Regions from separate parts of the Lentzea sp. NPDC092896 genome, predicted to be linked through region 1. Evidence: riboswitches for the same ligand, from Rfam matches in the RefSeq annotation. Region 1 holds a riboswitch; each other region holds the start of a gene.
The links. A riboswitch is a leader RNA that binds a small molecule or an ion and turns the genes downstream of it on or off. The one in region 1 is predicted to bind cobalamin.
Positions count from the first base shown of each region.

Region 2: linked by a shared signal. The riboswitch ahead of metE (5-methyltetrahydropteroyltriglutamate--homocysteine S-methyltransferase) and the one ahead of ACIQF0_RS21850 (putative cobaltochelatase) in region 1 are both predicted to bind cobalamin.
Region 3: linked by a shared signal. The riboswitch ahead of ACIQF0_RS10110 (ribonucleoside-diphosphate reductase subunit alpha) and the one ahead of ACIQF0_RS21850 (putative cobaltochelatase) in region 1 are both predicted to bind cobalamin.
Region 4: linked by a shared signal. The riboswitch ahead of cobN (cobaltochelatase subunit CobN) and the one ahead of ACIQF0_RS21850 (putative cobaltochelatase) in region 1 are both predicted to bind cobalamin.

Region 1 is NZ_JBIVPX010000004.1:196,529-199,729, forward strand. Features, by position in the region: gene ACIQF0_RS21835 (zinc-binding alcohol dehydrogenase family protein) at 1-58, opposite strand, end outside; gene ACIQF0_RS21840 (helix-turn-helix domain-containing protein) at 143-649, shown strand; gene ACIQF0_RS21845 (threonine aldolase family protein) at 660-1,619, shown strand; cobalamin riboswitch at 1,650-1,786, shown strand; gene ACIQF0_RS21850 (putative cobaltochelatase) at 1,824-3,201, shown strand, end outside.
Region 2 is NZ_JBIVPX010000001.1:1,690,958-1,694,158, reverse strand. Features, by position in the region: gene ACIQF0_RS07580 (enoyl-CoA hydratase/isomerase family protein) at 1-717, opposite strand, end outside; gene ACIQF0_RS07575 (TetR/AcrR family transcriptional regulator) at 792-1,352, shown strand; cobalamin riboswitch at 1,351-1,556, shown strand; gene metE (5-methyltetrahydropteroyltriglutamate--homocysteine S-methyltransferase) at 1,664-3,201, shown strand, end outside.
Region 3 is NZ_JBIVPX010000001.1:2,280,170-2,283,370, forward strand. Features, by position in the region: gene ACIQF0_RS10105 (FAD-dependent monooxygenase) at 1-1,301, opposite strand, end outside; cobalamin riboswitch at 1,470-1,682, shown strand; gene ACIQF0_RS10110 (ribonucleoside-diphosphate reductase subunit alpha) at 1,792-3,201, shown strand, end outside.
Region 4 is NZ_JBIVPX010000005.1:266,903-270,103, forward strand. Features, by position in the region: gene ACIQF0_RS25855 (precorrin-8X methylmutase) at 1-118, opposite strand, end outside; gene ACIQF0_RS25860 (hypothetical protein) at 115-1,146, opposite strand; cobalamin riboswitch at 1,155-1,290, shown strand; gene cobN (cobaltochelatase subunit CobN) at 1,325-3,201, shown strand, end outside.

The DNA of each region.
Region 1 (3,201 bases):
CCTCCTCGACCTTCAGCACCTCGGGCCCGCCGAACTCGTGGAACCGCACTGCCTTCATTCGCTGCCTCCCCTGGATAAGCGGACCGCTGGTCCGGTTGCTAGAATACGGACTGCCGGTCCGCTTGTGTCAAGGGAGAGTTCGTTGGAACGTGCCGATGCCGCCCGCAACAGGGCCGCGATCCTGGCCGCCGCCACCCGGCTGATCGGCGAGCGCGGCATCGACGCCGTGTCGGTGGACGACGTGGCTGTCGCGGCGGGCGTCGGCAAGGGCACCGTGTTCCGGCGGTTCGGCGACAAGGCGGGCCTGGTGGGCGCCGTGGTCGACGCCACCGCTGCCTCCTGGATTCAGACCGCGTCGTTGGAGTGCCGCTCCGCCGGAGAGTTCGCCGGCACCCTGTTCGACCACGTGCTGGCGTCGTTGCCGCTGGTCATCGCCGTGGAACGGACGACGGTCCGCAGCTGCGAGGGCAACTTCCGGATCACCGTCGAGCGGCTGGCCCGGCTGGTCGGCTCGACGTTCAAGGCGCACACCGTGCTGGCCGTGCTGCGAGGCGAGCACATCGAGTTCCTGCTGGCCCAGGGCATGACGGCGGCCGAGATCCGGGCGGGCGTTATCTCGCTCGCGGACACGCTCGCCGCTGAGGTTTGATGCCTGGGTGATGAACCGACAGCTCTCCGGAACCCGCAAGAAGACGCTCCTGGAGAGGCTCGGCCCGGTGCCGGACGTCGACCCCGACCGCTACGGCGATGGCGGCCCGGTGGGCGCGCTGGAGACCCGCGTCGCACAACTGCTGGGCACCGAGGCGGCGCTGTTCGTGCCGACCGGGACCATGGCGCAGCAGATCGCCCTGCGCTGCTGGGCCGACCGCACGCACAACCCGATCGTCGCGATGCACTCGCAGGCGCATCCGCTGAACCACGAGGACGACGCGCTGACCGTGCTGTCCGGCCTGCGACCGATCAAGGTCGAGAATTCCGAGGTCGCGACCTGCCCCGAGCCGTACGGGACACTGCTGCTGGAGGTCCCGGACCGCGAGAGGGGGTTCGTCCTGCCGACGTGGGACGAGCTGACGTCGCTGGTCGACGCCGCGCGCGAACGAGACGCGGTCGTGCACCTCGACGGCGCGCGACTGTGGGAGAGCACCTTCGGCCTGGGCAAGCCGCTGCCCGAGATCGCGGGCCTGTTCGACTCGGTCTACGTGTCGTTCTACAAGTCCCTCGAAGGCATCTCCGGCGCGGCGCTCGCCGGCACCCAGGACTTCGTCGACCAGGCACGGGTGTGGCGGCACCGGTACGGCGGCATGCTGTTCCAGCAGTGGCCGGCGGCGCTGTCCGCGTTGCACGGCCTGGACACCGTGCTGCCCCGGCTGGGCACCTACGTGGAGCACGCCAAGGTCGTGGCGTCCGCCATGGGCCTGCCGGAGCCGCACACCCACCAGTTCGCGCTGCACCTGCCCGGCGACCCGAAGCGGCTGACCGAGGTGAGCGGCAAGTTCCTCGGCAACTTCTGGCGCGACGGCCTGCTCGCGAAGAACGAGATCACGATCGCCGAGCCCGCGCTGGAGTGGACGGCGGACGAGGTCGCGGAGGCCTGGGCGGAGTTCCAGAGCCTGATCTAGGGCGACGTCGCTCACCTGGCTGTTGGACCCGGCGGTGCGAAATGCGACGATGCCGGGGCTGTGAGGGGAGTGCGAGGAAGCCGGTGCGAATCCGGCGCCGTCCCGCGACTGTGACCGGTAGTGAGAGAACCGGGAGTCAGGAACTCGTTCCCCTCTTGATCACCGACCGCGGGCGTGGACACCCGAGGAAGGACTTCGCCGAGCATGTTCCCCTTTTCGGCTGTCGTCGGCCATGACGACCTCCGGCTTGCCCTGCTGCTGAACGCCGTTCATCCCGGCATCGGCGGCGTTCTGGTCCGCGGCGAGAAGGGGACCGCGAAGTCGACCATCGTGCGTGCCCTCGCCGCGCTCCTGCCCGAACTGGACGTGTCGCGAGGCTGCCGGTTCGGCTGCGTGCCCGGCAGCACCGACTGCCCCGACGGGCCGCACGACGGCGTTGACCGTCGACCGGCCAAGCTCGTCGAACTGCCCGTCGGCGCCACCGAGGACCGGCTGGTCGGGTCGCTCGACCTGGAGAAGGCGCTGACCGAGGGCGTGCGGGCGTTCCAGCCCGGGCTGCTGGCGGCGGCGCATCGCGGCGTGCTCTACGTCGACGAGGTCAACCTGCTGCACGACCACCTGGTCGACCTGCTGCTCGACGCCGCCGCGATGGGGCGCGCGCACGTGGAACGCGAGGGCGTGTCGGTCTCGCACCCGTCGCAGTTCCTGCTGGTCGGCACCATGAACCCCGAGGAGGGCGAGCTGCGGCCGCAGCTGCTCGACCGGTTCGGGCTGACCGTGGCGGTGAAGGCGGCGCGGGACGTGAGCGTGCGCACCGAGGTGATCCGGCGCCGGCTCGCCTACGAGGCCGACCCCGTGACGTTCGCGGCCAAGTGGGAGGCCGAGGACGCGAAGCTCAAGCAGCAGATCGCCGACGCCAAGCAGAAGCTGCCGCAAGTGTCCCTTCCGGACAGTGAGCTGCGCCGGATCGCCGCTGTCTGCGCGGCTTTCGAGGTCGACGGCATGCGCGCGGACCTCGTGGTCGCCCGTGCCGCCACCGCCCACGCGGCGTGGCGAGGCGCCGAGACCGTCGAGGAGACCGACGTCGAGACCGCCGTCCGGCTCGCCCTGCCGCACCGCAGGCGGCGCGACCCGTTCGACGAGCCCGGCATCGAGGAGCAGCAGCTCGAGGACGCGATGAAGCAGGCCGCCGAGCACGCGGAGGAGCCGGAGGAAGGCCCGGACGACGACGGCCCCGGCGGCGGTGAGCTGCCCGAGCCGCAGGAAGGCCCGAAGGGCAACGGGAACGCGCCCAGCGACAGTCCTGCGCCGGAACCCTCGCCCGCGTTCAAGGCGCGGCTGCTGGAGGTTCCCGGCGTCGGCGAAGGCGCGCCCGGCAAGCGTTCGAGGGCCCGCGCGCGCACCGGCCGGATCGTCCGGTCGTCCAAAGTGGACGGCAACGGGCTGCACCTGGTCGACACGCTCACGAACGCCGCGCCCCACCAACGAGCACGTGGCCGCAGTGGCCCCGGACTGCTGCTCACCGCCTCCGACCTGCGCAAGGCGGTCAGGGAGGGCAAGGAGTCGAACCTCGTCCTGTTCG
Region 2 (3,201 bases), on a different contig from region 1:
GGGCTCGTCCCCCTCGCCGGACAGGCTCGTGACGATCGCGTGGTCGACCTCGGTCGCCATCGCCTGCTCCAGCGTCGAGTCCACACCCAGGTCGAGCGCTCGTTTCGCGAGCCCGGCGGCGACCGGCGGCTGGGCGGCGATGCGGCGCGCGAGCTTCATCGCGTGCTTCTCGTGGTTCAGCGCGTAGGAGTTGATCAACCCCAACTCGTACGCGCGCGGAGGGTGAATTCGTTCGCCGAGCAGGAGCATCTCCTTGGCACGCGCCAGACCGACGATCCGAGGCAGCAGGCTGGAGATCCCACCGGTGACGCTGAGCCCGACGCCGACCTCGGGAAATCCGAACTGCGCGCTGGTCTGCGCCACGACCAGATCGCAGCCCAGCGCGAACTCGGCGCCCGCACCGAGCGCGTAGCCGTGCACCGCGGCGATCACGATGCCGGGGAAGTCGCGGATCGCGCGGGTGACGTCCTGAATGCGCTCCAACCGGGCTCGCGTCTGCTCCTCGGTCTCGACCGGAACCGGCTCCTTCAGGTCGTGGCCGGCGCAGAACGCCCTGCCGCGGCCCGCCAGCACGATCACCCGCGCCTGGTCCTCACCTGCCCGCGCGAACGCGGCCAGCAGGTCCTCGACCAGCGCCGGGACCACGGCGTTGAGCCGTTCCGGACGGTTCAGGTGCACCTGCGCGATGCCCTCGGCACAGGAGTAGTCGACGGTCATCTCTCCCCTTCGATCGATCGATCGATCGGGACTGACGCTAGAGTGAGCGAGTCGGGCCGGTCAAGGGAGGCAGCATGACGACGGAGGAACGGGTCCGCGAGGCGGCCGTGCGGTTGTTCGCCGAGCGCGGCTTCCACGGCACCGGCATCCGCGACCTCGCCCAGGCCGCCGGCCTGTCGTCGGCGACGCTCTACCACTACATGGGCACCAAGGAAGACCTGCTGGTCGAGATCATGCGCACGAGCCTGACCGAGCTGATCGGCAAGGCCGAGCAGATCACCGGTGACGAGACGGACCGTCTTGTCTCGTTGGTCAAGATGCACGTGCAGGCGCACGCCGAGAAGCCGCGCGAGACAGCGGTGGTGGACGGCGAGATGCGCGCGCTGACCGGCGAGCGCCGCGAGGAGATCGTGGCGTTGCGCGACCGCTACGAGCGCTTCTGGCAGGACGCGATCGACGACGGCGTGAAGGCGCGCAAGCTGACGGTCGCCGATCCGAGCGTCGCGCGGCTCGCGTTGCTGGAGATGTGCAGCGGCGTCTCGCGGTGGTACTCCCCCGCGGGGCCGGTCAAGTTGAGTGATCTCACCATTCAGTACGCGGCTATGGCGCTGGGCATGCTCGGCGCGGCCCGCTAGTGTCGGTCCTGCCAGCGGTTCACCCGGGCTCGTTCCGGGTGGAGCAAAAGGGAACCCGGTGCGAGTCCGGGACTGCCCCGCAGCGGTGAGTGGGAACGAAAGCCGTCAGAAGCACTGGGTCTGCCAGATCTGGGAAGCGACGGCCGGTAGGAGCCAGCGAGACGCCCACGAGTCCGAAGACCTGCCGCCGGTCCGCGCGCCGACCCGGTGCGCGGTGCTCCGGAGCCTCTCGGGCGGGCTGACGGGCGCGGCTGCGTGCCGTCCTGCTCGCGTGTCTCCGGTGCTTCCGCACGCTCGCGAGGAGAGAGCCTGTGACCATTGGCAGCACTGTTTTCGGCTACCCCCGCATCGGACCGAAGCGCGAACTGAAGCGCGCGGTCGAGCAGTACTGGGCCGGGAAGATCGACGAGGCCGCCCTGCGGGAGACGGCGAAGCAGCTCAGGGCGCAGACCTGGGCCGAACTGTCCGAACTGGACTCCGTTCCGTCGAACACCTTCTCGTTCTACGACCAGGTGCTCGACACGTCGTTGCTGTTCGACGCGATCCCCCAGCGGTTCCGCGACCTCGGACTGTCCGAACTGGACACCTACTTCGCGGCGGCCCGCGGCCGGGACGGCGCCGCGGCCCTGGAACTGACGAAGTGGTTCGACACGAACTACCACTACCTGGTGCCGGAACTGGGCCCGGACACCGAGTTCCGGCTGGCCGGCGACAAGCCGATCGCCGAGTACCGCGAGGCGCTCGAACTCGGCGTCACGACCCGGCCGGTGCTGCTCGGCCCGGTGACGTACCTGTTGCTGGCCAAGAGCACGGTGCCCGGCTTCGAACCGCTGGCACTGCTCGACCGCCTGCTGGAGGCGTACGTCGAACTGCTCGGCCGCCTGCGCGTCGAAGGCGTCGAGTGGGTGCAGATCGACGAACCGGCGTTCGCCGCCGACCGCACACCGGCCGACCTGAACGCGTTGCGCCGCGCGTACCGGACGCTCAGCGGACTGCCCGGCAGGCCGAAGCTGCTGGTCACCGGCTATTACGGCGGCCTCGGCGAGGCGTTGCCGATCCTGGCCGAGTCGCAGGTCGAGGCGATCGGCCTCGACCTGGTCAGCGCACCGGACACGTCGGTCGCGATCCCCGCGTTGCGCGACAAGATCCTGGTGGCCGGCCTGGTCGACGGCCGCAACGTGTGGCGCACCGATCTGCACGCCGCGCTGGCGAAGGCCGCGACGTTGCTGGGCTTCGCGAACGAGGTCGTCGTGTCGTCGTCCTCCACGCTGCTGCACGTGCCGTACGACCTGGAGGCCGAGGACCTGGAGCCGGACGTGCGGGCGCGGCTCGCGTTCGCCCGGCAGAAGGTGCGCGAGATCGTGGTGCTGGGCAGGGCTTTGCGCGGCGGAGCCGACGGTGCCTGGGCCGACGAGGCGAAGCGCCAGGTGCCCAGCCCGCGCCGCGACGACCACGTCCGGGCGCGCATCGAGTCGTTGCGGCCGGAGCACAGTCTTCGCTCCCCGTACGAGGAGCGTGCCGCCGCCCAGCAGGCCCGGCTCGGGTTGCCGCCGCTCGCGACCACGACGATCGGGTCGTTCCCGCAGACCGGTGACATCCGCAAGGCGCGTGCGGCCGTGCGCAGCGGTGAGATCACCGAGGACGAGTACGGACAGCGGATGCGGGACGAGATCGGTCGCGTGATCGATCTGCAGGAGGACATCGGCCTGGACGTGCTGGTGCACGGTGAACCCGAGCGCAACGACATGGTCCAGTACTTCGCCGAGCACCTGGAAGGCTTCGCCAGCACGCAGTTCGCGTGGGTGCAGTCGTACGGGTCGCGGTGCGTGCGGCCGCCGATCATCCACGG
Region 3 (3,201 bases), on a different contig from region 1:
GCGATCAGGTCGACGCGATCCGACCAGCCCTCGACGGCCAGTCGCCCGGTGCGGTCGAGCAGAAGGCCACGCCCCTGGTGCAGTCGGTCGTAGAGCCGGCCTTCTGCGAGATCGACGTCGGGCAACCGCCGGCCGAGCAGGTCGGGGCCTTCGCCGAAGTCGTAGCGGACGCCGATCGCGGTGATCTTCTCGATCAGCCGCCGGTTCACCTCGTTGATGTCCATCAGCTCGGTGAGCAGCCTGCGCACGGCCTGCGCGCCCGGTCCGGGGGCGGAGAGCTGCACCTGGGCACGGGTGTTGTCCAGCACGTCGGCGGCGACCGGATGACGTTCGGCGTGGTAGCTGTCCAGCAACGTCTCCGGCGCCCAGCCGCGGATCTGCGCCGCGAGCTTCCAGCCCAGGTTGACCGCGTCCTGCACGCCCAGGTTCAGGCCCTGGCCACCGGCGGGCGGGTGGATGTGCGCCGCGTCGCCTGCCAGCAGCACCCGCCCGATCCGGTAGTGCTCGACCAGCCGCGTGGCATCGCCGAAACGGGACAGCCAGCGCGGGGAGTGCACGCCGAAATCCGTTCCGGCGAAGGCGCGCAGTTCCCGCCGGAAATCCTCGATGGAGGGCGCCTCCGCGCGATCTTCACCGGCTTTCGCGCACGGGACCACAACGCGGTAGACCCCGTCGCCGAAATGTCCGAGGTGGAACACAGGGCTCGTCTTGCGGATTTCCGCGACCTTGGCGGCGATCTCGTCTTCCGGTGCGGCGGCCTTCATCTCGCCCATCAGCGTGTCGTTGCGCGAGGGCTCGCCGGGAAACCCGACGCCGAGCAGTTTGCGGACCGTGCTGCGGGAGCCGTCGCAGCCGACCAGGTACCGCGACCGCAGCCGCTCGCCATCGGCCAGTTCGACGGTCACGCCGTCGTCGTCCTGCTCGAGACCGGCCACCGCGGCACCGCGCCGGACCTGTGCGCCCAGTGCGATCGCGTGGTCGGCGAGCAGCCGGTCGGCGACCGGCTGCTGGATGCCGAGCATGGTGGTGAACGTGGAATCCAGGCCTTCCGGCGTGGGTTTGGGGATGGCGGCGAAGGCGCCACCGACCGGACGTTGCCGGCCCCGTTCCAGAAAGCGGTCCAGCAGACCGCGCATCGCCAGGATTTCCAGACTGCGAATGTGCAGACTCACGATGCGCACGAACGACGCGGCGGGCTCGGGTTCCTTTTCCAGAACGAGCACCCGCACGTCGTGCAGCCGCAGTTCGGCGGCCAGCACCGCGCCGGTCGGACCGCACCCGGCAATGATCACATCGAACATGAACCACCTGTTCAGCCTCGGCATCGGCGGCCAAGTGTGGGGGCCTCCAGATCTTGCCGCAAGCGATATACGGCGCAGGGTGAGGCGACGTCGTGAGCCTGGCGTGCTCTGCTCCAACTGAGCGACACGCCCACTAGATGTAGTTGTCAGCGGCTCGGCCGCGCCCATGTATTGTGCTCCGAAGCTGGTTCGGCCGATCCTCCAGATCGGTCGTCGCAAGAGGGAACCCGGTGGGAATCCGGGACTGCCCCGCAGCGGTGAGTGGGAACGAAAGCCGTCAGAAAGCACTGGACATCGATGTCTGGGAAGCGACGGCCGGTAGGCGCCTGGCGACAGGCTCGCCCACGAGTCCGAAGACCTGCCAGCGCCCCGCACGTGCCTGCGTGCGGGCGTCCGCGGCCCCGAGGGAGGGCGGGAGGACGTGGCGGTCGCGCGCGCCCGTTCACTCCTCGCTTCCCCGTGGCCACCCGAGCTCGCGAGGAGAGAGCTAGTGACGGCGGTCGACACGGTCACCACCACTATGCGCGTCAAGAAACGCAACGGTTCACTGGAACCGGTGGACTTGAACAAGATCGTGCGCGCGGTGGAGCGCTGCACGGTCGGTCTGCACGACGTCGACCCGTTGCGGGTCGCCACGAAGACGATCAGCGGTCTCTACGACGGCGCCACCACCGAGGAACTGGACCGGCTGTCGATCCAGACGGCCGCCGCGCTCGTGTCCGAGGAGCCCGAGTACTCCAAGCTCGCCGCGGGCCTGCTCGCCGCGTTCATCGAGAAGGAAGTGCGCCGCCAGGGCGTGATGTCCTTCAGCCAGAGCATCGCGCTCGGCCACGCGGAAGGCCTGATCGGCGACACGACCGCGGAGTTCGTGGCCGCCAACGCGCGCAAGCTCGACGACGCGATCGACCTGGAGGGCGACCGGCGGTTCGAGTACTTCGGCCTGCGCACGGTCTACGACCGCTACCTGCTGCGCCACCCCTCGAAGCGTTCGGTGATCGAGCAGCCGCAGTACTGGTTGCTGCGTGTCGCGTGCGGTCTCTCGCAGACGGCGACCGAGGCCATCGACTTCTACCGGCTGATGTCGTCGCTGGCGTACCTGCCCAGCTCGCCGACGCTGTTCAACTCCGGCACCCAGCACACCCAGATGTCGTCGTGCTACCTGCTGGACTCGCCGAAGGACCAGCTCGAGTCGATCTACGACCGCTACCAGCAGATCGCCAGGCTGTCGAAGTTCGCCGGCGGCATCGGCGTGCAGTGGTCCCGGGTCCGTTCGCGCGGCGCGTTGATCCGCGGCACGAACGGCCACTCCAACGGCATCGTGCCGTGGCTGCGCACGCTCGACGCGTCGGTCTCCGCGGTCAACCAGGGTGGCCGGCGCAAGGGCGCTGCCTGCGTGTACCTGGAGACGTGGCACCCGGACATCGAAGAGTTCCTGGAGCTGCGCGACAACACCGGTGAGGACGCGCGCCGCACGCACAACCTCAACCTGGCGAACTGGATCCCGGACGAGTTCATGCGCCGCGTCGAGGCCGACGCGGACTGGTCGCTGTTCGACCCGGACGAGATCCCCGAGCTGGTCGACCTGTGGGGCGACGAGTTCGACCGCGCCTACCGGGGTGCCGAGGAGGCCGGCCGCGCCGTGCGCACGGTCAAGGCTCGTGACCTTTATGGACGGATGATCCGGACGCTCGCGCAGACCGGCAACGGCTGGATGACGTTCAAGGACACCGCGAACCGGACGTGCAACCAGACCGCGTCGCCGTCGAACGTGGTGCACCTGTCCAACCTCTGCACGGAGATCCTGGAGGTCACCAGCGACGAGGAGACCGCGGTCTGCAACCTCGGCTCGGTGAACCTCGGCGCGCACGTGGCCGGCGACGGCATCGACTGGGATCGCCTG
Region 4 (3,201 bases), on a different contig from region 1:
TCATGCGGACGACGACTTTCGCGACGTCGCCGGGGAACCTGGTGAGGTCCGACTCCGCGCGAATGGTGGCGAAGGACTGGCGGTAGATCTCCGCCCCGTCCTTGATGTACTGCGTCAACGGATCTCCTCGTAGCCGTCGCCGGTCGCGACGAACTCGGTCACATCGCCTGCGGGACGACCGCAGCGGCGGGCACAGCCTGACCAGTGAACGGGGCGGTCGTGCGGGGTTCCGAGCCAGGCGCGCGCGTCCGCTCGCACGTCGGAGAGCGACTTCGCGCAGCCAGGGTGGCCGGTGCAGGCGCTGACGCCGTGCCACGGGGAGGCCGGATCGGTGATCAGGCCGGTGGTGTCGGTGCCTTCGGGGACGACCAGACTGCGCCACGGGGTCAGGCGGAGGGCGACGCCGGGGAGTTGGTGAGCGTCGAGCCGGCCGAGCGGGACGCCCGGCGTCAAAGGTGAAGGTGCGACAGGCGTCACAGCCGGGGTGATGCGCGGGGCGTCGGTGACGCCGAAGTGAGCGGTGATCTTTCGCACACCGTCGTCCACTTCGGACAGGCGCCAGGCCTGGCCGCGGAGCTGCTGGAAGAGGCGGGCGGCGGTGAGGACTGCGTCGACGGGGTCGGTGACGCGGACGCCGGTGTCGCGACCGGCGAGGAGGAGGACCCACGTGGAGGGGGTGGTGCCGGACGCGTCGCCGCCTGCCTGGCCCACGTCCCCGCTGACCAGCCCGAAGTCGCCACCCAGGCCGCTCACCGAGGCCCCCACCGTGACCAGGAACCTGCCCGGCAGATCCGCCAGCGCCGGGTCCGCGCACAAGGCCGTGTCGATCGCGTCGACCAGCTCCTGGTTGTCCTCCAGCGGCGCCGCGATGATGTTGCGGATCCGCTCGTGCGACGCGGAGGGCAGCAGCCCGGCCGCGGCCAGTCGAGCGCCCAGTTCCACGCCGTCCGCCAGGCCCCTGATCTGGAGGTTCGCCCGCGAGGTCAGCTCGATCGAGCCGGCACCCAGTTCGAGCGAGGCGAGGCGCACGACATCCCACTGAGCAGCGGAAAGAGTGCCGCCGGGTACCCGGATGCGCGCCAGCCCGCCGTCAGCCGCGGCGTGCAGCTCGACGGCGCCGGGGCAGGCGTCCGGGTGACTACGCATAGGTCGGACTGTAACCCGCCGGTTAGGGTGAGCCCGAACGACGAAGCGCAGGAGGAAGCCGGTGTGAATCCGGCGCGGTCCCGCCACTGTGACCAGCGAACACCGCTGGGAGTCAGGAACTCCGCTTCGCCAGTCACCCGCATTTTGGGGCGAGGACCCCACGAGGGATGGAGCCTGCGTGATCCTGCTGCTGTCGACCTCCGACACCGACCTGCTGTCGGCGCGTGCGAGCGGTGCCGAGTACCGGCTCGGCAACCCCGCGCGACTCACCGTCGACGACCTGCCCGCGCTCGTCGACGGCGTGGACCTGGTCCTCGTGCGCATCCTCGGCGGCCGTCGGATGTGGGAGGAAGGTCTCGACTGGCTGCTGGCCGGTGGGCTGCCCGTGGTGGTGCTCGGCGGTGAGATGCAGCCCGACGCGGCGCTGATGGAGCTGTCGACGGTGCCCGGTGGCGTGTGCGCCGAGGCGCACCTCTACCTCGCGCACGGCGGTCCGGCGAACCTCACCGAGCTGCACAAGTTCCTGTCGGACACCGTGCTGCTGACCGGCCACGGCTTCGAGGCCCCCGCCGCCACTCCCACCTGGGGTGTGCTGGAGCGCGAGGGAACGCCAGAGGGTCCGACGGTCGCGGTGCTCTACTACCGCGCGCACCACGTGGCCGGGAACACGGCCTTCGTGCACGCCCTGTGCGACGCCATCGAGGCCAAGGGCGGCAAGCCCCTGCCGGTCTTCTGCTCCTCGCTGCGCACCGCCGAACCCGAGCTGCTCGACACGCTGCGCCAGGCCGACGCGCTCGTCGTGACGGTGCTCGCGGCGGGTGGCACGAACCCCGCGAAGGCATCGGCGGGTGGCGACGACGACGCGTGGGACGTCGGCGCGCTGGCCGCGCTCGACGTGCCGATCCTGCAGGGGTTGTGCCTCACGTCGAGCCGCGACTCGTGGGACGAGAACGACGACGGACTGTCTCCTTTGGACACCGCGACCCAGGTCGCGATCCCCGAGTTCGACGGCCGGATCATCACGGTTCCGTTCTCCTTCAAGGAGATCGACGAGGACGGGCTGACCGTCTACGTGGCCGACCCGGAACGGGCGCTGCGCGTCGCGGGCATCGCGGTCCGGCACGGCCGCCTCCGGCACATCCCGGTGGCCGAGCGCAGGATCGCGGTGATGCTGTCGGCGTACCCGACCAAGCACTCCCGCATCGGCAACGCGGTCGGCCTGGACACGCCGGCGTCGACCGTGCGGCTGCTGAAGGCCATGCAGGAGCACGGTTACGACATCGGCGACGCGCTGCCGGGCGTGCAGGAGCTGGACGGCGACGCGTTGATCCACGCGTTGATCGCGGCCGGTGGCCAGGACGCGGACTGGCTGACGCAGGAGCAGTTCGAGAGCAACCCGGTGCGCATCGCCGCGGCGGACTACCGGGAGTTCTACGAGACGCTGCCCGAGGACTTCCGCGAGTCGATGCAGGAGCACTGGGGCGAGGCCCCGGGCACGCTCTTCGTCGACCACAGCAAGTCCAAGGACGGCGAGATCGTGCTGGCCGCGTTGCGGTCCAACAACGTCGTCGTGATCGTGCAGCCGCCGCGCGGGTTCGGCGAGAACCCCATCGCGATCTACCACGACCCGGATCTGCCGCCGTCGCACCACTACCTCGCGGCGTACCGGTGGATCGAGTCGAACTTCGGCGCGGACGCGGTCGTGCACGTCGGCAAGCACGGCAACCTGGAGTGGTTGCCCGGCAAGACCGTCGGCATGTCGGCGTCCTGCGGCACGGACGCGGCCCTCGGCGACCTGCCGCTGGTGTACCCGTTCCTCGTCAACGACCCCGGCGAGGGCACGCAGGCCAAGCGGCGCGCGCACGCCACGCTGGTCGACCACCTCGTCCCGCCGATGGCCCGCGCCGACAGCTACGGCGACATCGCGCGGCTGGAGCAGTTGCTCGACGAGTACGGCAACATCTCCGCGATGGACCCGGCGAAGGTGCCGGCGATCCGCGCGCAGATCTGGACGCTGATCCAGGCCGCCAAGCTCGACCACGACCTCGGCCTGGA